Regions from separate parts of the Vibrio mytili genome, predicted to be linked through region 3. Evidence: predicted binding sites of a transcription regulator. Region 3 holds the regulator's gene; each other region holds the start of a gene.
What was found. Region 3 encodes PurR, which represses purine synthesis genes. Its sites were predicted from a motif close to TNANGNAAACGTTTNCNTNA; they were not measured.

Region 1: the regulator PurR is predicted to act here: its motif matches at 5,471-5,490, upstream of purL (phosphoribosylformylglycinamidine synthase).
Region 2: the regulator PurR is predicted to act here: its motif matches at 2,892-2,911, upstream of ONE56_RS09535 (uracil-xanthine permease family protein).

Annotation. Positions count from the first base shown of each region.
Region 1 covers NZ_CP110481.1:655,638-663,581, reverse strand. Annotated here, with positions in the region: gene ONE56_RS03025 (succinylglutamate desuccinylase/aspartoacylase family protein) at 1-755, shown strand, start outside; gene ONE56_RS03020 (DUF3622 domain-containing protein) at 877-1,173, opposite strand; gene purL (phosphoribosylformylglycinamidine synthase) at 1,400-5,293, opposite strand; gene mltF (membrane-bound lytic murein transglycosylase MltF) at 5,752-7,344, shown strand; gene tadA (tRNA adenosine(34) deaminase TadA) at 7,720-7,944, opposite strand, start outside.
Region 2 covers NZ_CP110481.1:2,068,195-2,076,138, reverse strand. Annotated here, with positions in the region: gene purM (phosphoribosylformylglycinamidine cyclo-ligase) at 1-702, opposite strand, end outside; gene upp (uracil phosphoribosyltransferase) at 883-1,509, shown strand; gene ONE56_RS09535 (uracil-xanthine permease family protein) at 1,606-2,853, opposite strand; gene ONE56_RS09530 (DUF2066 domain-containing protein) at 3,203-4,417, shown strand; gene ONE56_RS09525 (DUF2069 domain-containing protein) at 4,480-4,920, opposite strand; gene wrbA (NAD(P)H:quinone oxidoreductase) at 4,928-5,509, opposite strand; gene arsC (arsenate reductase (glutaredoxin)) at 5,510-5,860, opposite strand; gene ONE56_RS09510 (M48 family metalloprotease) at 5,877-7,328, opposite strand; gene ONE56_RS09505 (sulfurtransferase TusA family protein) at 7,571-7,807, shown strand; gene ONE56_RS09500 (AI-2E family transporter) at 7,809-7,944, shown strand, end outside.
Region 3 covers NZ_CP110481.1:1,882,440-1,890,383, reverse strand. Annotated here, with positions in the region: gene glgA (glycogen synthase GlgA) at 1-603, shown strand, start outside; gene ONE56_RS08675 (alpha/beta fold hydrolase) at 728-1,531, shown strand; gene ONE56_RS08670 (putative signal transducing protein) at 1,776-2,099, opposite strand; gene ONE56_RS08665 (TVP38/TMEM64 family protein) at 2,099-2,791, opposite strand; gene ONE56_RS08660 (TfoX/Sxy family DNA transformation protein) at 2,902-3,492, opposite strand; cyclic di-GMP riboswitch class I at 3,609-3,698, opposite strand; gene purR (HTH-type transcriptional repressor PurR) at 3,977-4,981, opposite strand; gene torD (molecular chaperone TorD) at 5,357-6,004, opposite strand; gene torR (two-component system response regulator TorR) at 6,269-6,985, shown strand; gene elyC (envelope biogenesis factor ElyC) at 7,093-7,893, opposite strand.

The sequences.
Region 1 (7,944 bases), 1.2 Mb from region 3:
CTGACCGCCGCGATCTCAATCGATGCTTTCCTGGTAGCGAAAAAGGGGCACTTGCCTCTCGTATGGCTTATGGTTTTTTTAACAATATCGCGAAGCGTTGTAATTATATTTTAGATATTCATACAGGTGCAATTTACCGCACCAACTTGCCGCAAATAAGGGCCAACCTGAGTAACCCAGAAACCCTCCGAATAGCGAAAGCGTTTGCTACCCCAGTCATTATTGATTCGGCTTTAAGGAATGGCTCGTTGCGCAGTGAAGCAGAAAAATGTGACATCCCAGTTCTGACCTATGAAGCAGGTGAAGCCTTGCGTTTCGATCCGCTATCAATCAGTGCAGGTGTACTAGGGATACATAGAGTAATGCAAGCGGTTGGTATGTTACGTGCAAGTCGCAAGAAATACCCTGAACCAATCATAGCCAAATCCACCAGTTGGGTTCGAGCCTCGGGGAACGGAATTTTACGAACGGTCGTGAACCTAGGAGACAAAGTGGAGCAAGATACCACCCTAGCCTATATCAGCTCACCACTGGGTCACGTTGAGTTAGAACTAAAAGCCCCCAAAAGTGGTTTAGTCATTGGTCAACAAACGTTACCACTGGTGAACGAGGGTGATGCCATTTTCCATCTTGCGTACTTTAATCAAGGGGACGAAGAAGTCGGTCAAGCGGTCGAGAGCTATATTGAAGAATTAACCGAGTTCGACATCGACCAAGTGACCACGGGACAAATACCTTTCGACTCTCAACAATAAAAATGCAGCAATAAAAAATGCCCTGACATTAGTCAGGGCATTTTTGTCTCTATTACTTTTAGTATTGTTCTCAGCCGTAAAATTCGCGAGCATCAGAGCTCAAAGAATACAGGCTTCGCTCTTACTCTTCGTCTGCGTCTTGAGCCTGACGAGCTTCTTCTTTGCGCGCTTTGGCTGCAAGTTGCTCTGCTTCACGCTCTTGACGTTGTACCGCTTTACGCTCATTACGAACGACTTGATTTTGAACAAAACCAGCCAGCTCTTTCTCAGCCCAAGCTTGTGCTTTCTCTTCGCTATCAAAGCCTGTTTCACGTTTTGATACAACAGTCTTACGAGACGTCACTTGACGAGTGATTTCTGCGCTCCAGCCGTTACGTTTTTCAGTCACGCGGATAGCAAATTTTGGATTCTTAGACATTTCTTTCATTTCCTAAGGGATTTTAGGGATCAATCAGGGATTCGGTCAACTTGATAACTCCATCTAAGCTGAGCTGTTTAACACCATCCCTTGGTAAGCGCGGTATTAGAGCATAATTGATTCCTCTTTGCGCGATTTTTTTGACTGAAAGTAAGAATTTTTCTAAGCCGAAACAAAAAAGCGCAGACCTTGCGATCTGCGCTTTGCTCTTCAATGAAAACCTGAATTAGCCGATGTTCTTGCGTGCGTTTTGGAACATACGCATCCAAGCACCGTTTTCACCCCAGCCTTCTGGAGACCAAGAGTTTGCAACCGTACGGAATACACGCTCTGGGTGAGGCATCATAATAGTGACACGGCCATCAGCGGTTGTCAGACCGGTGATCGCATTTGGCGAACCATTCGGGTTGTTCGGGTACTGCTGCGTTGGGTTGCCGTTATTGTCGATGTAACGCAGTGCGACGGTACCTGACGCTTCGATTGCGCTTAGGTGCTCGCCGTCACGTACTTCCACACGACCTTCACCGTGCGAAACCGCGATAGGCATACGAGAGCCAGCCATGCCGTCGAAGAACACAGAGTCAGACTTCTGCACTTCTACTAAGCTAAAGCGTGCCTCAAAACGCTCAGATTCGTTGCGAACAAAACGTGGCCACAGGTCTGCACCAGGGATAAGTTCTTTCAGGTTCGATAGCATCTGACAGCCATTACACACACCAAGAGAGAACGTCTCTTCGCGGTTGAAGAAGGCTTGGAATTGCTCACGAGCTTGCGCGTTAAATAGAATGGACTTCGCCCAACCTTCACCAGCGCCTAATACGTCACCATAAGAGAAACCACCACAAGCCACTAGACCTTGGTATTCATCCAGTACGGCTTTACCAGTCAGAATGTCACTCATATGAATGTCAGTTGCTTCAAAGCCCGCACGGTCAAACGCTGCTGCCATTTCAACGTGAGAGTTAACACCTTGCTCACGAAGAATCGCCATCTTAGGCTTCGCGCCTTTTGCAATGTATGGTGCCGCGATGTCTTCGTTGACATCGTAACTTAGCGATACGTTCAGGCCTGGGTCTGAATTGTCTTTCTTCGCTTCAAATTCTTGGTCTACACATGCTGGGTTATCACGTAGTGACTGCATTTTGTGCGTGGTTTCTGCCCAGATAACACGGAGGTCTGTACGTGAACGCTCAAGTACAACAGCATCACCAGAAGTGATAACGAAGTCATCTGAAGCTTCAACAGTTCCAATCACATGTGAACATGCTTCTAAGCCATTCGCAGCAAGTGTAGACAGAACGGAATCCAGTTCTGCGTTCTTAACTTGAACAACTGCCCCCAACTCTTCGTTGAATAATGCTGCTAATGCATCGTCACCAAGTGCTGCTATGTCAGCCTTCACACCACAGTGGCCGGCAAATGCCATCTCAGCAAGCGTTACGAACAAACCACCATCACCTTTATCGTGGTAAGCCACTAGCTTGTCATCGCGAACTAGCGTTTGCATCGCATCGAAGAAGCCTTTTAGCTGCTCTGCGTTGTCTACATCAGCCGGTTTGTCACCAAGTTGCTTGTAAACCTGTGCCAGCGCAGTTGCACCCAAACGGTTTTTACCGTTACCAAGGTCAACGAGCACGAGTGAAGATTCACCCTTGTCGGTACGCAACTGAGGTGTCACTGTTTTACGCACGTCTTCAACACGACCGAACGCAGTGATAACCAGCGATAGCGGTGACGTCACTTCTTTGCTCTCACCGTTCTCTTCCCACTTGGTCTTCATCGACATCGAGTCTTTACCAACAGGGATAGTCAGACCTAGAGCCGGACACAATTCTTCACCTACTGCTTTCACCGCTTCGTAAAGACCTGCATCTTCACCAGGGTGACCGGCTGGAGACATCCAGTTCGCAGACAGTTTAATGCGTTTGATATCACCGATATCTGTCGCAGCAATGTTTGTTAGAGACTCACCAACCGCCAGACGAGCTGATGCGCCAAAATCTAGTAGAGCGACTGGAGTACGCTCACCCATCGACATCGCTTCACCGTGGTAGGTGTCGTAACTTGCGGCGGTTACCGCACAGTTCGCCACTGGAACCTGCCAAGGGCCTACCATTTGGTCGCGAGCAACCAAGCCTGTAACCGAGCGGTCACCGATGGTGATCAAGAATGTTTTCTCAGCAACGGTTGGTAGACGAAGAACGCGGTCAGCCGCTTCGTTGATTTCGATACCATCGCGTGCAATCGCTGGACTATCGACTTTCAGCGTTTTAGCATCGCGGTGCATCTTCGGAGTCTTGCCAAGCAGAATGTCCATTGGCATATCGATTGGCGTATTGTCGAAGTGAGAATCTTCTAGCGTGAGGTGACGCTCTTCCGTTGCCACACCGACGACCGCATATGGCGCACGTTCACGCTTACAAATTGCATCAAATGCTTCCATATGCTCTGGCGCAACCGCAAGAACGTAACGCTCCTGAGATTCGTTACACCAAATCTCAAGTGGGCTCATGCTCAACTCATCATTTGGTACGTCACGTAGCTGGAATTTACCGCCACGCTCGCCGTCGTCACATAGCTCTGGAAGTGCATTAGAGATACCGCCCGCGCCCACATCGTGGATAAACGCGATAGGGTTATCTTCGCCTAGCTGCCAACAACGGTCGATCACTTCCTGACAACGGCGTTCCATTTCTGGGTTTTCACGTTGTACTGAAGCAAAGTCCAAATCTTCTGCTGATTGGCCAGACGCCATTGACGAAGCGGCACCGCCACCTAGGCCGATATTCATCGCTGGGCCACCAAGTACGATTAGGCTCGCACCCACTGGGATCTCTTTCTTCTGCACGTGCTCATCACGAATATTACCCATACCACCAGCAATCATGATTGGCTTATGGTAACCACGGATTTCTTCACCCGCGTGAGACGTAACTTTCTCTTCGTAGGTACGGAAGTAACCGAGTAGGTTTGGACGACCAAATTCGTTGTTGAATGCCGCGCCGCCTAGAGGACCTTCGAGCATGATGTCTAATGCGTTTACGATACGTCCCGGCTTACCAAAGTCGGTTTCCCACGGCTGCTCATAACCAGGAATACGTAAGTTAGAGGTTGTGAAACCAACCAGACCCGCTTTTGGCTTACCACCGATACCTGTCGCGCCTTCGTCACGGATTTCACCGCCAGAACCCGTTGATGCGCCTGGCCACGGAGAGATTGCCGTTGGGTGGTTGTGCGTCTCTACCTTCATCAAGATGTGTGCATCTTCGTGATGATAAGTGTATTGACGAGATTTAGGATCTGGGAAGAAACGACCGACTTTAGAACCTGTCATCACTGCTGCGTTATCTTTGTAAGCAGACAGAACGTGATCAGGCGTCGTTTCAAATGTATTTTTGATCATCTTAAACAGCGACTTTTCTTGGTCTACGCCATCGATAGTCCAATCTGCGTTAAAGATCTTATGACGACAGTGCTCTGAGTTTGCCTGAGCAAACATCATTAGCTCAATGTCGTTTGGATTACGACCAAGCTTAGTAAAGTTCTCAACTAAGTAATCAATTTCATCGTCTGCTAACGCCAAACCAAGGGAAACGTTTGCTTCTTCAAGCGCAAGACGACCACCCGCTAAGATATCAATATGCGCGACAGGCTTAGGCTCTGCGACGGTAAACAGTGCTGACGCAGCGTCCAGTTCAGTAAACACGGTTTCCATCATACGGTCATGGATTAGCGCTTTCACTGCATCAACTTGCTCTGGTGTTAACTCAGATGACGCCTCGACATAGTACGCTGTACCACGTTCCAGACGCTTAACCTTGTTTAGACCACAGTTTTTCGCAATATCGGTCGATTTGGAAGACCATGGAGAAATAGTGCCAGGACGAGGCGTCACAAGAAGTAGAAGACCTTCAGGCGCGTGCTCTTCGATGGTTGGGCCGTAAGTTAGCAACTTTTCTAGTTTTTCTAACTCTTGGTCATCTAGATCAGAGGTTAGATCTGCAAAGTGCATAAACTCGGCATATATGCCAGTTACAGGCAGATCTTGTTCACGACAAAGTTCGAGTAGTTTGTTAACACGGAACTCAGAAAGAGCTGGGGAGCCACGCAAAATTCTCATGTGCTTAGGTCTCTTATGCAATTGGTTGAGGTCTATTGACCTGAGGTGATATTGGAATAAATTCAGTGGGTTACTGTATGTTCTTCGAGGGCATTACCGAAGATTCACAAACCTATGCCAATTCCACCTCTCCTTTGCGAGCGCATTATATAGTATTTGTTTTTGTGATGTAACACCAAAAGCAACCGTTTGCGTCACTTTTTTCTTCAAATTTGAATTATCCCTAAATAACCGCTAAACCCCAACCTCGGTAAGAGTAGATGACAAACGGCTTACTATCGCAATGTGGCTTTCGTTTGGCTCACCGTCCTTGGTACATATGTTCAAAAATGTCGATAAAACCCGCAATGTGACATTCTATCGACCCGATTCACTTTGCCCTATCGCCTCGCTTTGATATAAAGGTAAATAGAAAACTTATCGAGCAGTACCAATCTAATGCAAAGAAGTATTTATTAATGCAAATCAGCCAGTTCAACCGACTTAAGCGCAGCGCCCTACTTTTCGCTTCTGTGCTACTCCTTTCTGCCTGCCAAATTGAGTCGGCACCCAAAAGTGAATTCGAACAAATCCAAGAACGTGGAGTGCTTCGAGTTGGTACTTTAAATAATCAACTGTCGTACTACATTGGTCCCGATGGTCCAGCAGGGTTGGACTATGAGTTGGCACGTCAATTCGCTGAAGAGCTAGGCGTTAAACTCGAGATCAAACCAGCATTTCGTCAAGCCGATCTATTCCCTGCACTAAATAAAGGTGATATCGATATTATCGCCACCGGGCTGAACCAGACTTCGCAAGCAGTCGAGCGCTTTCGTCCTGGGCCAGCTTATTACTACGTTAGCCAGCAAGTCGTTTACAAAAAGGGACAACGTAGGCCTCGAAGCCTGGAACAGCTTATCCAATATCAAGCGTCTAAAGATGAAGCTGCAGACGAAGAGACAAACGCAGGTGCACAAACGCTGCAGATCGTCGAACAATCCCAATATGTCCCTACGTTGACAGCATTGAAAGAACAACACCCGGATTTGCAATTTGAAATTGTAGGTAATGCTGATACTCGCGACCTATTGAAACGCGTTTCTACTGGTGAGTTAAGGTTTACGGTCACCGACTCTGTTGAATTGTCGCTGGCTCAACGGCTTTATCCCGACTTGGCATTGGCGTTTGAGCTAACCGAAGATCAACCTGTTTCTTGGTTTACTCGTCGCTCAGAGGACGAGAGTTTATATGCGATGCTTATCGAGTTCTTTGGCAATATCAAACAGTCTGGGGACTTAGCGTTACTGGAAGAGAAGTATATTGGTCACGTCGAAGCGTTCGATTATGTGGATACTCGTGCTTTTATTCGTGCACTGGACGACAAGCTACCAAGGTGGTCTCCTCTGTTTCAAAAATACAGCGAAGAGTTTGACTGGCGCCTCATCGCTGCATTGGCTTATCAAGAATCTCATTGGAAACCAAAAGCGAAGTCTCCAACAGGTGTCCGAGGGATGATGATGCTGACGTTGCCGACTGCGAAAAGCGTTGGCGTGACTAACCGATTAGATCCAGAGCAATCCGTTCGAGGTGGTGTCGAGTACTTGCGTCGTATTGTCGGTCGGGTGCCAGACTCCATCAATGAACATGAAAAAATTTGGTTTGCCCTTGCTTCTTATAACATTGGCTATGGCCATATGATGGACGCAAGACGCCTTACCAAATCGCAAGGCGGTGACCCTGATGCTTGGGCTGATGTGAAAGATAGATTACCGCTACTACGTCAAAAGCGTTATTACAGCCAAACCCGTTATGGCTATGCTCGCGGGGATGAAGCGCGCAACTACGTGGAAAACATCAGACGCTACTATCAATCCATTATTGGTCACGTCAGTCAAAAACCAGCGGAAGAAGATGACACCGATGACTTGAAAGTCATCCCACCTCTTGCCCCTGAGCAACTAGTCTCTGGGGCCATCGAAACAATCACAGGGTCCAGCTCTTCGGCGAGTCAATCTATCCCAGAACAAGACTCAGACGACCAGGACGAAACATCCGATGACGCGATAGACTAACTCAACGATTCACTTTGCTAATGACCAGAACATTAGTAAACATATTAACGAAGAACATGCATGCAAACACGTATGCTTGATACAGTGCGTGTGCTAAAGAGAGTGTGTTCGTCGTCTTGTACCAAAAAGGTTTCGAATATGAAAAGATGTAGAGTTCAGTCAAAACGTTTAAGTAAAACCGTCGCTGCAATACGCCGAAAACGCAAATTAGCGAACTTAAAAAAGAAAATGAATGCTCGTAGGCGTGTTTTCGTTCATTTAGTCAACCAATAAGATCACAAATAAGTCGGCCCTCTCTTGTGACAAAAAGCAGCGAAAATATCGAACACAGGTAGCGCTCTCGTATGCTGCTCTGAGGTGCTTGCTGTGTTGGTTCTATTTGTCCCGATGGGTTTGCTCGTTTTGCAAAGCTTTCTCAGCTTGTTTTCTGGCTTTGATTTCTTTACGCCGACGTTTAAAGAACGCTTGTAATTGAGCTCGGCACTCTTCTTCTAGCAGCCCTTGTTCTACGATTGCATAGTGATAAGCAGCTTGGCTTTCAAACAAATTCAAAACGGTCCCCGCAGCACCAGCCTTAAGATCGGGTGCACCGTAGACCAC
Region 2 (7,944 bases), 190 kb from region 3:
AAGCGCTGACTTAATGTAAATTTTAGTCGGTTCTAGAAGATGCTCACCAATCGTACGACCAGCTAAATCTTCGTTTTTGTTTGCACCTGACACTTCAAGGATCTTACGGATAAGTGAGTAGCCGTTTGAGTGGGGGCCGCTTGAACCTACCGCGATAAGAGCATCGCCTGCAGCGACTTTTGAGCCATCAATGACGTCTTCTTTTTCGACTACGCCAACACAGAAACCCGCGACATCGTAGTCTTCGCCTTCGTACATGCCCGGCATTTCCGCTGTTTCACCACCGATAAGAGCACAACCCGCTTGAACACAGCCCTCTGCAATGCCAGACACCACATCTGCAGCAGTGTCGACATCCAGTTTGCCTGTTGCGTAGTAGTCTAGGAAGAACAATGGCTCTGCCCCTTGTACGATAAGGTCATTCACGCACATTGCTACAAGGTCAATGCCGATGGTGTCGTGCTTGTCCATATCCAGAGCGAGGCGAAGTTTGGTGCCTACGCCATCAGTACCAGACACTAATACTGGCTGTTTGTATTTAGTTGGCAGCTCACACAGTGCGCCAAAACCACCGATACCACCCATCACTTCAGGGCGACGAGTACGTTTTACGGCACCCTTAATACGATCGACAAGCGCGTTACCTGCATCAATATCTACACCAGCATCTTTATAACTAAGAGAAGAGTTATTACCACTCACAGGGAAGTCCTCGGTATTTAAGTTGGATATGAAAACGGCGCTATTCTACCAGTGCTTAAATACAGATAGCAAACGTTTGCGCTGGTTTTTTTCTTTGGTGATATCGCCTGCTATCTTCGTCAAAATTATGTATAATCTGAAGGTTTATTTAAATATTGCCAACTATAGCCGGAGATGGACATGAAAGTTGTTGAAGTAAAACACCCTCTAGTAAAACACAAAATTGGTTTAATGAGAGAAGGTGATATCAGCACGAAACGTTTTCGTGAGCTAGCGACAGAAGTCGGTAGCCTACTTACTTACGAAGCAACAGCGGATTTTGAAACAGAAAAAGTGACCATTGATGGTTGGAATGGCCCAGTTGAAGTCGACCAAATCAAAGGTAAAAAAGTAACCGTAGTGCCAATCTTGCGTGCAGGTCTCGGTATGATGGATGGTGTACTTGAGCACGTACCAAGTGCGCGTATCAGTGTGGTCGGTATTTACCGTGATGAAGAGACGCTAGAGCCAGTCCCATACTTTAACAAACTGGCCTCAAACATCGAAGAACGTATCGCTCTTGTGGTTGACCCTATGCTTGCAACTGGCGGTTCGATGATTGCAACCATTGACTTACTTAAAGAGCAAGGTTGTAACCAAATCAAAGTGCTTGTTTTAGTGGCAGCACCAGAAGGGATTGAAGCATTAGAAAAAGCGCACCCAGATGTAGAACTTTACACCGCAGCAATTGACCAGAAACTCAATGACAAAGGTTACATTGTCCCTGGCCTAGGTGATGCGGGCGATAAGATCTTTGGTACTAAATAAGCGCGACCTTGATTCTTATAAATTGAATTAAAAACAAAGGCTTGGTTAAAAACCAAGCCTTTTTATATTTGTTTTTGATTGGAAAAAGTGGACCGTTTACTTCTGTTCTTCCATTTGAGCGTTGTCAACGACGTGGTTTTCACCTAGGTCATGAGGTAGCACTAAGTTCAGAATAATTGCCACTATGCCGCACAAACTGACACCCTGAAGACTGAACTCGCCAACGCCGAAAGCCATGCCGCCGATACCAAAAACCAGTGTCACTGCAACAATCACTAGGTTACGAGATTTATGCAGGTCAACATGGTTTTTGATTAAGGTATTAAGACCCACAGTCGCGATAGAGCCAAACAGCAGGATCATGATGCCGCCCATTACAGGCACTGGAATGGTCTGAAGAATTGCACCAAGCTTACCAACCAACGCAAGAACGATAGCGGTAATCGCTGCCCAAGTCATGATTACAGGGTTGAACGCTTTAGTCAGCATCACGGCCCCCGTTACTTCGCTATAAGTCGTGTTTGGTGGTGCACCAACCATAGATGCTGCAATCGTAGCGATACCGTCGCCGGTAATGGTGCGGTGTAATCCTGGTTTTTTCAGATAATCTTTACCTGTCACGTTCGAAATAGCGAGCATGTCACCCACGTGTTCTACGGCAGGAGCAATGGCAACTGGAATCATGAACAGAATCGCATTGATATTAAACTCGGGCGTAGTGAAGTTAGGCATCGCTAACCAAGCCGCTTGTGCCACAGGGGTAAAATCAATTACGCCATAGAATAGTGACACCGCGTATCCAGCCAAAATACCGCCAAGAATAGGAACCAGCTTTAAGAAGCCTTTGGTAAAGACACTGAGCACAATCGTTGTTAATAATGAAACAGAAGAGATAATGATTGCGGCATCACCGTTGACTAGTTGAGCGCCACCGTCACCCGTTTTACCAATCGCCATATTGACGGCAGTAGGTGCTAAGCCGAGACCAATGACCATGATCACCGGCCCTACGACCACGGGAGGTAAAATCTTGTGAATAAAGCCGACACCGCGAACTTTGATCATGGCACCAAGCGCAACATAAACTAAGCCGGCAGCCATCAAACCGCCCATGGTTGCAGCGATTCCCCACGTTTGGATTCCAAACATAATAGGAGCAATAAACGCAAAGGAAGAAGCAAGGAAAATAGGGACAGAACGTTTAGTGATCAATTGGAAGAGAAGAGTACCGACACCAGCACCGAAGAGAGCGACATTGGGATCGAGACCAGTCAGAAGCGGCACGAGAACCAGTGCACCAAAAGCGACAAAGAGCATTTGAGCGCCTTGTAACGCATTTTTCATAATCATTTCCTATTCAAAAAATTTGGCGGATATTAGCATGTAGCAAACGTTTGCAATGCTGTTTAGATCAAAATTTCGCGTGAATTCTACAAAACAGAGGGATGAATTGCGAGTTGTCTTATTACAAATATTTAGAGTATGTGTGTTTTATGCTATTAGGTGATTATTGTGGCTCGTTCGTATAGGGACATAAAACTGATTATCAGGAAATATAAGCTACACAGTATGATAAATTGATAAAATTAATATTAAGTGTGTCATATTTAGCGGTATTTCCTCTGTCACTATCTTGCTCGACCTCTGCGCGTTGCTTATCATTTGTCGTTGTGTTTTAAGGATGAAGAAAACTATGCGCTATTTTGCTCTGTTACTTTTAGGTTGTTTAACTCTCCCCGTACATGCCCTGACGCAAGTGGATATTTATCATGCAGAAGCGGTGATCGACCGTCAGTTGAGCGATGCTGAATCTATGGCTCGTCAACAAGGTATGAAAGATGTTATCGTCCGAGCGACGGGGTCGGATTCCTCCTTACAAAACCCAGTTATTCAAAAGGCGCTGGAGTCAAGCTCACGTTACATTTCTCAGTTGGGTTACGGCCGAGTGGATGGTAAAGCGAGCTTAAAAATGCAGTTCAATGGTACGCAGATACAATCACTCTTGAATCAGGCACAGTTGCCGTCTTGGTCACCTAATCGCGCCAATATTCTTGTTTGGATGGTTGAAGAAGAAAGCTATGATCGCACCATCGCTTGGGAAAACTCTGACTCTCCGAACATTAAAAAATTGCGCCGTGCTGCTGAGACGCGCGGGTTGCCGGTTACGATTCCTGTTGGAGATTTTGATGATGTGACTGGAATAGAGGTCTCTGATGTTTGGGGCGATTTTATCACGCCTATCGCCCAAGCGAGTCAGCGGTATCCGGTAGATGCTTTGCTTATCTTACGTGTGCAAAAGGATACGATACGGTGGACGTTATACGACCAGTCTCCTTCATCCGTCTCTGCTTCTCCTAAGCCACCGCGTAGTGGCTCTGCAACGGGTGAACAGGCGATTAAAGCCATGGTGAATGGTCTTGCTGATTATTATGCGAAAAAGAATGCTGTGGTTGTGACGGAGCAGCCATCCAACGTTTTGGTAATGAAAGTGCGTAACGTTAATTCAGCAACGGATTTTTTCCGTCTAGAAAATACATTGAAGCAGCTCAACTCAGTGGCGAGCAGTGAGATCAAACGAGTTCAGGGGAACGAGCTAACATTAAAACTTCACTTGCTTGCGTCCAAAGATTCTTTTCAGCAGCAAGCCGCTTCTATCTCTCGATTGCATATGATTGATGAACCAGTGGCTGAACTTACTCCTGCGACCGAAATGAAAGGGGAAACTACGATACAAAAAGAGGAGAGGGCGACCTCTACTGAGTCTGCTGATGGAGAAGGGGCGCTTCCTGCTATTGCCGACGTGACTGAGTCGTCTTTAGAAGATAGCCCGTCCCCTGTTCAACCGAGCAAAAAGCCAGTACAAGAGCAGTATGATTTAGTTTATGAGTGGCAGTCGTCGCGAAGCTAAATAGCAATAAAAAAGAGTCGCAATGGCGACTCTTTTTTATCAAAAACTTATGACTAAGCCGACTAATTTAGAAACTTGTCTTTCTCTTCTTTTTCAACTTGGGATAAACGTTTGAGTTTTAGGCCCAGCTCCTTACCTCTCGCTCGGGCAAACAAAATGTTGCCAGCGAAGCCCACAGACGTGAGTAGTAATTCAACCGCAGCTAACCAGCGCTCTCCGTTATCCACATACAAAATGGTTAACGCATGCAAAAAATACAGCATTAATACGAAGTTCGCCCAAGCGTGTGTATAAGGCTTTCCGGCCAAAATTCCAGGCAAAGGAAGCAACAGTGGTATACACCATGCAATTGCCAGAGTCGAGCTGCTTAGGTGTGGGTGCGGGGATAGCACAAGCTGCCAAATCGCGACCCAAGCTAACAGCGATAAATTGCCAAACAAAGCGAGGTAACGATACGTTTTCGCCTGTGTACCTAAGGGGGTTTGGTCTAAATGATCAGACATCGTTGAACTATCCTTGATTTACGCTGGTCTTGAGCTTTAATGCTACGGATGCCAGCCTTTTACCCAATGCTTGTGCGAGGCGTGCTTCTTCGGCGGAAAGGCTCGATGCTTCGCCGACACTGCTTGCACCATAGGGTGTCCCTCCAGACTCCGTAGAGTGCAATTCAGGTTCTGCATAAGGAATACCCAGCACCACCATTCCGTGATGCAGCAAGGGCGTCATCATGCTTTGCAATGTGGTTTCCTGCCCGCCATGCATGGATGACGATGAGGTGAAAACACAAGCTGGCTTATCGATGAGATCACCGCTTACCCATAATGGTGTTGTTTGATCCCAAAAGTGCTTTAGTGGTGCAGCCATATTGCCAAACCAAACCGGGCTGCCGAAAGCGAGACCATCGCATTTTTTCAGTTCCTCTAGAGTAACAATTGGATCGGGCTGAGGCTGTGAGTGAAATGACAATTCTTCAACTGTACGCAAAATTGCTTCGCATTGAGGAGTCGACTCGACTCCTCTTGCTATCTGTCTTGCCAGTTGTCTTGTGCAGCCATGACGGCTGAAGTACAAAATCAGGATCTGGCAATCCATCTATAGAATATCCAGCACTTGCTCTGGTGGGCGACCAATTTTCGCTTTGCCGTTTGCAACCACAACAGGACGCTCAAACAGTTTTGGATTTTGTTCCATGGCTTGAAAAAGTTGCTCGTCACTGACTGATGCGTCCCCTAAGCCAAGATCTTTATAGTCGCTTTCTTTGGTACGCATCATTTCTCGCACTGAAGAAAAGCCGAGTTGCGCATAAAGTGTTTTCAGTTGGTCGACACTTAGCGGGTTGTCTAAATATTTCACGACTTCCGGCGTCACGCCATTCTGTTCTAATAATTCGAGTGTTTGACGGCTCTTTGAGCAACGTGGATTGTGATAAATCACGACTGACATGGTTTTCTCCGTTTCGTTATTGTAATGCCATGAATCGATCTCTTAAGATCATGAGCTGGTCTATTCGAGCATCATATCGTGCCTGTTCTAGACTGCCCAGTTTGGCCATTTTACTTGCTTCACTATAATATTGAATCGCTTTATTCCAGTTTGCACGTAGCGCTAAAATTTCGGCTCGTGCAGCCAGCTCTTCATCGTTACGACCCAGAGCATGATAACTTTGCGAGATGAGCTGCCATCCATTTGCGTCTTCTGGGTTATTATGAGTGTATCTCTGGAGCGTGCGAACCGCTTGCGCATTTTGGTTCGCTTTTATCAAAGCGTTGGCATAATTAATCGTCAGCACTTTATTTTGCGGGTTCCGCGAAAGTGCTTTGCTGAGCATGTCGATTGCCTTCTCTGGTTGATTTTTATCGATGTACAAATCAGACATCGCATCAAGATAAAACGGGTTATTGGGGTCCTGACGTGTCAGCTTGTTTAGCAGCGTTTCCGCTTTGTCTAGGCGTTTAGTATCGAGATAAACCAGCGCTCTTCCATAATCGAACGATGGAACAATATCCGCAGAGGCTTTTTTCTGAGTACGCTCAAACCAACTTAATGCCGCTTGCCCGTCGATTCCTGCATAACGAGCGACGATACGTGCCCGCGCCAAATGATAATCAATCGAGGGAACAACGCGCATTGGTGGATAAGTTTCCGCTCTTTGTCGACTGTCTGCCACACGATCTTCAGGAAGCGGGTGGGTGAGTAACATTGGCGGCAGTTTACTTGCGTAGCGATACTCATCAGCCAAGCGGCCAAAAAAACGTGGCATTGCTTTCACATCGAAACCTGCTTTCGCCAGTGTCGCAATACCAAAACGGTCGGCCTCTTTCTCGTTGGAGCGAGTATAATTGATTTGACTCTGCATGTTTCCTGCCGTCGCGGCGGTAATTGCAGCCATACCAGCTTCTGGTGAGGCAATGGAAAGTAGCAGAGCGCCTGCAAGGGCGGCCATTGTCGCTGGTGAGCGTCTGGCTTGCTCTTCCATGCTACGAGCTAAGTGACGCTGGGTGACGTGTGCTATCTCATGAGCAAGAACCGAGGCCAATTCACTTTCTGTGTGCGCGTGTAAAAAAAGACCGGAGTGCAGCGCAACGTAACCGCCAAAAAATGCGAAGGCATTGATGTTGCGATCCCTTATCATAAAAAACTTAAAAGGTGTTTTTACGTCATTGGCATTGGCGACCAAGCGATGCCCAAGAGTATCGATGTATTGATTAATAACCGGATCATCTATGATCGGTTTGCTAGCTCGGAGCATACGCATGTATGCGTCACCATAAATCAACTCCTGATCGATGGAAAGTGTGCTGCCTGCGGCGGTTCCGATATCGGGTAAATCAATACTATTGGCATAAGAACTAGGCGAACTCATTGCGGCGGCAAGGCATAAGCAAACTAGCGATCGAGTGCGTTTTAACATACGGTTTAAAGGTTCTCCAAAAATACCTACTGCATACGGTTGAAGGCGTATTTCCTCCAGCTGCTTATGGGTATGAATATGCTAACTATAAGACCTGTGATGCACGAATTGGTTTCGTAAATTATTTATATACCCAAGCAACTTTGAGGTGTGGGTCAAATCGTGTCAGAAGTGCTAGCTCCAGCTCAAAAAGCCGTTACAATACAACCCTATCATAAGTGCAGAGCAAAACAATGGAATCGATGTTACTTGATTTACGTGAGGAACGCTGTCCTATGGCACTGTTACTTGCGAAGCGTCACGCTGCTCAAGTCTTTAATGAAGAAACGCAGCATAATCATCAGCTTGTTATTCAAGTGGTGGATCGTAGCTCTAAACAAGACATTGTAAATTATCTACGTACTCAAGGGTACACAGTAGATTGCCAATCTACAGCAGAGCACTACATATTGACCGTTTTCAATAAGGAATCCGAATAAGATGTTTGAAATGGTAAGTCGTTGGTATCAACGTCGATTCTCAGACCCTCATGCCGTCAGCCTTGTCGCGATTTTGCTGTTCGGGTTTATCACCATTTATTTCTTTGGACATTTGATCGCTCCGTTATTGGTTGCCA
Region 3 (7,944 bases):
CAGCAACGCCTTGGGTTAGAAGAGCGAGACTGTGCCATGTTCGGCATGGTATGTCGTCTGACGACGCAAAAAGGTGTTCACTATCTACTCCCGGCTTTGGAAGACTTTCTTAAGCACGATGTGCAGTTGGTTATCGTCGGTACAGGCGATCCCGTACTGGCCGCGCAATTGGACGAGGCGGCAGCGAAACATTCCGATAAGTTCGTCTTTGTTGAAGCGTATGATAATGAGCTTTCTCACTTGGTTGAAGCCGGCATTGACTTCTTCTTAATGCCGTCTGAATTTGAGCCTTGTGGACTGAACCAGATTTACAGCATGGCTTATGGGACGTTGCCAATCGTACGTGGTGTCGGTGGGCTAAAAGACAGTGTGGTTGATTATGATGTCAATCGTGCAGAAGCGACGGGTTTTGTCTTCTATGATCCTACCCCACAAGCTCTGTTACTTACGATGTTAAGAGCCTTGTTACTGTATGTACAAGATCACGAAGAGATGAAACGTATGCAGCTTTACGCGATGCAAAAAGATTTTTGTTGGCGAAAAGCCGCAGAACAATATTTGCAGCTCTATCACTCTGCGTTACATTCGTCTAGACTTACTTAGGCGTTACCCAAGCGCAATTAAATGGTAACTAAGGCACCAAAATTGGTGCCTTGATTATGTCGACTCACCGGAGTGTGGTAGGATTGCCGACCGTACTTAGTAACATTACATTTCATGTTGGAATATGACTCAAGCGCTACTCTTTCATAAAACCTATTTACATCCTACCAGCAATGAGTGGGTTGTATTTGTGCACGGTGCAGGAGGCAGCTCTTCGATATGGTTTAAGCAAATTAAGGCGTATAAGCAGCATTTTAATTTGTTACTTATCGATCTAAGAGGGCATGGAAAGTCAAATAAACTGCTTAAAGAGTTGATCACCAGCCGCTATACCTTTACTGAAGTGACGCAAGATATTTTACAGGTGTTGGACCACTTAAAGATCCAGTCGGCGCATTTTGTTGGTATGTCATTGGGTACCATCATTGTGCGCAACCTAGCAGAGCTTGCGACAGAAAGGGTCAGCTCAATGGTGCTAGGTGGTGCCGTGACTCGGTTGAATACACGCTCGCAAATTCTGGTGAAGTCAGGAAACTTCTGCAAGCACATCTTACCTTATATGTGGTTATATAAGTTATTTGCTTATGTTGTGATGCCACAGAGGAATCAACGTGAATCGAGGCATCTATTTATTCGAGAAGCTAAGAAACTTTGTCAAAAAGAGTTCAAACGTTGGTTTGTATTAGCGGCGGATGTGAACCCATTAATGAAGTATTTCAAAGACAGAGAGTTGCCAATACCAACACTATACTTGATGGGGGATAGGGACTATATGTTCATTAAACCTGTTAAAGAAATGGTTGCAGCACATAAGTTAAGCGTACTTCGTGAAATTCCTAACTGTGGGCATGTTTGTAATGTTGAGCGACCAGACGATTTTAATCAACATTCCATTGAATTCATAAAGCGACAAAGCTTAATGGCTTAACTAGTAAGGTCCTAGGATCCTAGAGGGGGAGATACTCGAAGCTTCAGTATTCTCGTATTGGGATTGGTGTGTTGTATTTTAGGGAATACAGAATAGCGTCACGATTGAGCTCGCTGGCATGACGTTGACAAGCTGAATGCATGGGATAAATTTCAGTAATCAGTAATCAGTAATCAGTAATCAGTAATCAGTAATCAGTAATCTTTTTCTAGGGCCTAGAACCTAGGACCTAGGACCCTAATACCTAGTCCCTTCCATCAATGTGATACCCACACCGCCAACAAGCACCGAATTGCCCTTCATTGTTCTCTAAGCAATGAGGGCATTGCCAATCCGGAAATACGTTTGGTTGCGTTTGCTTTTCATAGCCTTCAATAATTATCGCTGCCTGGCGGTGTTGCTCTGGATTCAACAACCAAACATAAGGATCCGTGTCTTCCCCAAAGGGCAATTCACCCTTTAACCCAAAGATCCCCTCTCCACGTACCTCACAACATACCTGCTCTGCTTTTAGCAACTCGCAGACAATATGGGCTTCAGCTGGATTCTTAGCGATAAATATCTTCATTAAGTATTATTTCTCTTGCTTTGAATGTTGGGCATGAACCTCATCATTACCCACTTAATGATGATAGGAAACAACCCAAGTAAAGCCAAAGAGGCTAATATGGAGGGCGACGCGGCATCGGAGAGGCTTTCAATGCGAGCTAATTGGGTACCTGCATTTAGGTATACGGCGGTTCCAGGTAGCATACCTATTTGGCTTATCAGGTAGAATCGGCCGACTGACATCGGCGTTAGCCCCATTAAAAGGTTGATTAAGAAAAAAGGAAATACCGGAATCAAACGCAGCGACAACAGATAGAACGAACCGTCTTTTTTGACACCATTGTTAATGGCCTCGAGTTTTTTGCCGAATTTATTTTGTACCCACTCTTGCAGCAAATAGCGGCTACTCAGAAACGCCACTGTCGCTCCAATCGTACTGGCAAAAGAGACTAGCAACAAACTTGACCAAAAACCAAAAAGTGCTGCACCGAGTAAGGTGACCACCGCGGCGCCAGGAATCGATAAAGCAGTAACGACAATATAGGTGAAGAAGTACACCGCCGCTGCCAAGATGAAGTTTTTATCAATATAAGCGTTTAAATCGGCTTGCTGGGCTTTGGCATTTTCTAAGGTCAAATAGGGGCTAAAGTATGTCGCTAAGATTACGATGACAGTAACAAGGATTAACCCGACGATCTTTTTTTTATCCATTATGCAGTTCCACTTAGATATCACAAAATCTATAGACAGGTTAAGAGAGGAAAAAATTTCAAAAAAAACCGCAGATAAAACTGCGGTTTGATGATACTTGAAAACGGACGTTACTGAAGTTGGCTTTTTAGTTCATCCCGACGAGTTTGCGGAACCACGCTCCAGTGAGTACCATTAATCGCGCCTTCTAAAGCCCAGAGTAGTTCGATACTTACAGAGGTGCTGTGCGTATCTTGGATTGCTTTATATGCGTTTAATGCGCCTTCTTCTTCGAGCTGTTCTACGGATTTAATTCCGGCTTTTTTCAACATTCGCTCTGTTGCTAACCGAAGGTTAGGTAAGTCTTTTAACCGCGTTGGTTTGGTATTGGCTTGCTCGACTTTTTCCAACTTTGCGCATTTAAGAGATTGTTGCGCAACGTCCAATAAACGTTCACGAGATTCCCATAAATCATTAGAAATAGCATAGTATTTAGTAACAACGGGAAAGCCACGCTTTTTATATACGTACGGTTTTAGTCCTTGTTTCTCGAACTGAGAACAGGACTGCTGGTCTGCTCGTATATGAAGCTGATTGTTCACTACTAGAGCAAACATAGTCTCATCTGCGAACAGCCCGAAGCCGCCAAACATTGAGCGCGATTTGATCGTGCCAAGTGCCTCAAACAGCTTCATTGAGTCTTTGAGTATTGGTTTATCCATGATGTCTTATCTCGGTGTAATTCATATTACGCCACCAAAAATCAGGTCCGAGAGATTAGCAAATGCATGTAGTAACAATGTCATTAAAGGGTAAACTCATTATATGCATATTTGCCATCGGCAACCCCGCTACCTTCCACTAAAAAATAGGGTTCAGGCCGGAAGCTTTGCGTCCCATTCTTTCAAATGGTTTGCCCTGTGCGTGACATTTTCAGAATACTGTGGATATTGAATCAATATCACATTTCAGCTCATAAAGTGTGATGTTCGTTCAGTAAATAATGCGTAATTATGCATTATGATTCTTATTATCTGATGTGGTCAATTAACACAACAAGAGAACGCTTTTATTGCATTAAGTGACAATAAAACAAAGAGTTATTTTGTGAGGTTTTGTGAAAAGTTAGATGGGGGTTTAATAAATGTTATTTTTAAGAAAAAAATAAGCACCTTGCGCAGGTGCTTATTTGTTAGACTATTTTACTCAGTTGAGTTTTTTAACCGTATTGCGGATGACCAGCTCAGGCTGCATTTCAAAAATTCGCTTCTCATGCTCTTTATCTTTAATTCGCTCAAGCAGAATTTCGAACGCATTTTTACCAACACGGCGCTTAGGCTGGTGAATGGTTGTAAGTGGTGGTGAGAAATACTCTGCCAGCTCAATATTGTCATAGCCCACAACAGAAATATCATCTGGCACTGAAATGCCATTTTGTTGTAATCGGCTCATTAAACCAAGTGCCATTGTATCGTTGAAGCAAAAGACCGCTGTTGGACGCTTTTTCATAGCGGTGATCTGATCGGCAACCAATACGGCAGTGTCACATTCAAAGTTACCTTCTAGAATCCAATCCTCGTTTACAGGGAGATCAGCTTCAGCCATAGCACGACGGAAACCTAGAATACGTTCCTTACAAGCCAGTTTTTCAAAGTGACCACTTAAACACGCAATATCAGTATGACCATTATCGATTAGGTACTTAGTTGCTATGTAACCACCTTCCTCTGAGTTATCCATGATTTTATCTGCTTGAGAGCTCTCTGGCCCCCAATCCATGACCACCTTTGGAATATCAGCATGACGGTCAAGCATCTCTTTTAGCTCTTCGGTTAAATCGGAGCACATAACCAAGATGCCATCAACACGCTTTTCTGCCAACATACGAATATAGTCACGTTGTTTTTCGTATATGCCACCTGTGTTACATAAAATCAGAGTATAACCTTGTCGGTAACAGTAACTCTCAACACCATCAATGACTTCAGAGAAGAATAAGTTGGTTGACTGAGTCACCAACATACCGATGGTTCTGGTTGAATTACATTTTAAGCTACGAGCTACCGCACTAGGGGCATAATTTAACTCATCAACCGCTTTCATGACTTTTTCTTGAGTTGCTTCTGCAACAAAGCGCGTTTTATTGATAACGTGCGAAACTGTAGTGGTTGAAACGCCGGCTAAGCGAGCGACGTCTTTTATAGTGGCCATAAATAGTGTCCTGTATCGAGCTACTATGATTATACCTTAGTGGAGAAAACCGGCTGCGCGAAAGTGCTTGCATTCACTTTATTGCATGTAATAAATACGCACCACGAGCGAGTAGATCGCGTTGATTATTGGTTATTCTATTATTGGTAAAGGCTTTTAGTAGCGGAGTTCAATGATCCTTGTCTGTTTTCATTTACGGAAAGTCATTGAACCAAAAAACACAAAAACCGCTGAAATGAGCGGTTTGCATGTAAATAATATATGTAATCGTTTGCGCTCACATTTTATCCCGATGTCACCAGTCAGGCAATGCTTTAGACAACAGTTTAGTGTATTTGAAGTCACAATTTTGCAGAGAACAACGATTAGCTATAATTATTCTCCAATCAGATAACCACTGTCCAGTTTACAAAATGCAATGAGCAACTGAGTCACACTGGAATAAAAGCCGAACTCATCAAGCTGGTAGCACTTTTTACCGAATTGGGGTAGCCATGTCATCAACTGGTTTTGAATAAAGTCATTTTGTTTTAGGAAAGCTTCTTCCATGTGCTTTTCTTGTTCAAACTCGTTGGAACGAATGATCATGTTGCCTAAAAAGTCGAGCTCTACGGCCAAGTGATCTGCGGGTTCATTTAAGCTAGCATCCACCTGTACGCCAAATTCTGCCATTAATCTTTCCATCTCTTCTGCTGGTTTATCATTAAGTAATCCAGAGCTACCGATGTACATAGAAGCGTAGGGAAGTGCACCGTGCTTGTGTGTTTTCAAAAACAGCTCACAGAAATCTGCGGCTAGCTCCAACTGAGCATCGTGACGCACTTGCAACCGATTCAGAGCATCAGTCAATGTATCGACTGCGGGCTTCAGGGCTGGGTTCTCGCCCAAACCAGATAGAAAGCCTCTTATCTCCACGCTGTGATACGCCTCTAGTTCTTTCTCTGTCAACTCTTTGGCAAACAGACTGGAAAACCACCAGTAAATTTCAGCGCGTTTTTCGTTGAAAGCCTTAAGTTCTTGCATGATTTGGCTCCTGCTAATGCACTCTCTTGAGCATCATAAATTCGTTTGAGGTTATGGGTATAAGTGTAATCAATTAAAATGAATAGCAGTAACTATGTTTGTGACGATTTATGCTGAAATATATGCAGTTGTTAATAGGTGTTCGTTAGATTGTTTTGAATCAAGAAAAACGTTAAATCTTGCTTTTTTGGCGAACAATGACTAGAAATGTTAATGATTATGAATAGAATACGATCCGGTAAATCACAACAGAAAGTGGTGTAAATGAGCTATCACGTATTAGTCGTAGAAGATGATGTCGTAACCCGCAGTAAACTAGTGGGTTACTTTCAACATGAAGGCTACACCGTCAGCGAAGCAGAGAGTGGCGCACAAATGCGTGAAGTGCTTCAATCAAATGATGGTGTCGATCTTATTATGTTGGATATCAACTTACCGGGAGAAGATGGATTAATGTTGACCCGGGAGTTACGCAGTCAATCAGATATTGGCATTATATTAGTAACAGGACGCACGGATAGCATAGATAAAATCGTTGGCCTAGAAATGGGGGCTGACGATTACGTAACAAAGCCTTTTGAATTAAGAGAGTTATTAGTTCGAGTCAAAAACCTGCTGTGGCGGATTTCAACGGCTCGACAAGGATCGAACAAGACGGCAAACGCGAAAGACGAACAGCATATCGTTCGTTTTGGGGAGTGGACGTTTGATATTCAGCGTCGAGCTTTAAGTCGCAATGATGAGCCCGTTAAACTGACCAAAGCCGAGTATGAGTTGTTGGTAGCGTTGTCTTCTTACCCAAATCAGGTGTTGAGTCGAGAGCGTATATTAAACATGATCAGCCATCGTGTTGATGCGCCAAACGACCGCACCATTGATGTACTTATTCGACGCATGCGCGCAAAAATGGAGTTTGATCCTAAGAACCCACAAATTTTTGTTACGGTTCATGGTGAGGGGTATATGTTCGCAGGCGACTAGTTTTTGCGTTCCATTTCGTTCAAACCAAAATCTAGACAAATCTAATAAAATAAAAAAGGAGAGCAACCTTGCTCTCCTTTTTTATTTTTTACCGTTTTAACCATGCTTTAATTGGTGGTTGATGGCTCTGGATCGACCATCGGAGTTTGTCCAACGGTATCACGCAGTCGTTGCCATATACTGCCTAAAAACTCATGCCAAAATATTTCGGTTTGCTCTAAATAACGGGCTTTTGGCGCGTATTTATCCCATGCTTGATTAATTTCATCTGTCGCTAAGAAGTTGGTTGGCGCAGGGAAGGGTTTAATGCCTGCTGCGTTGAACTCATATAAAGCGCGGCTCATATGGCTTGCTGATGTGACCAACACAATGCCTTTTTGCTGTACAAATGCTGCTGCTTGTCTTGCTTCTTCCCAGGTGTCTTTCGCATCCTCTAATAAAATAATGTCCGATTTTGCGACACCAAGTGCTAGCGCGACGTTGGCCATCATACGTGCGTGGCTGACTTCTGAACCACCCGCATAACCAGACAAAATAAGCTTGGCACCTGGGTACATGCGCAAAATACGTATGCCCTCGGTAAGGCGCATCAATGCTGCTCGACTTAATTGGGAGGTCGGTGGAATCTCGTCATCGACCACATGGCCATTACCTAAAACCATGACGTAATCAACGGAGTCAGATACGGGTAAAAACGCTTTGTGTTGACGTTCTAATGGCATTAGTAGGCTAGTTGAAACGGGTTGAAACGCAACTAAGAAGAGACCAACAAAAGAGAATAAAACAACGAAACAACCCGTTTTACGTTTACGGGTAAAACTAATGAGAGCAAGTCCGAATAAACCTATCAATAGCAGTGCCGGTAGGGGCATCAGCAAGGCGGACATTACTTTTTTCAGCTCAAACATACATAAATAGTCCGAAAAAACATCAATTGATAATAAAAATGAGGATATCCC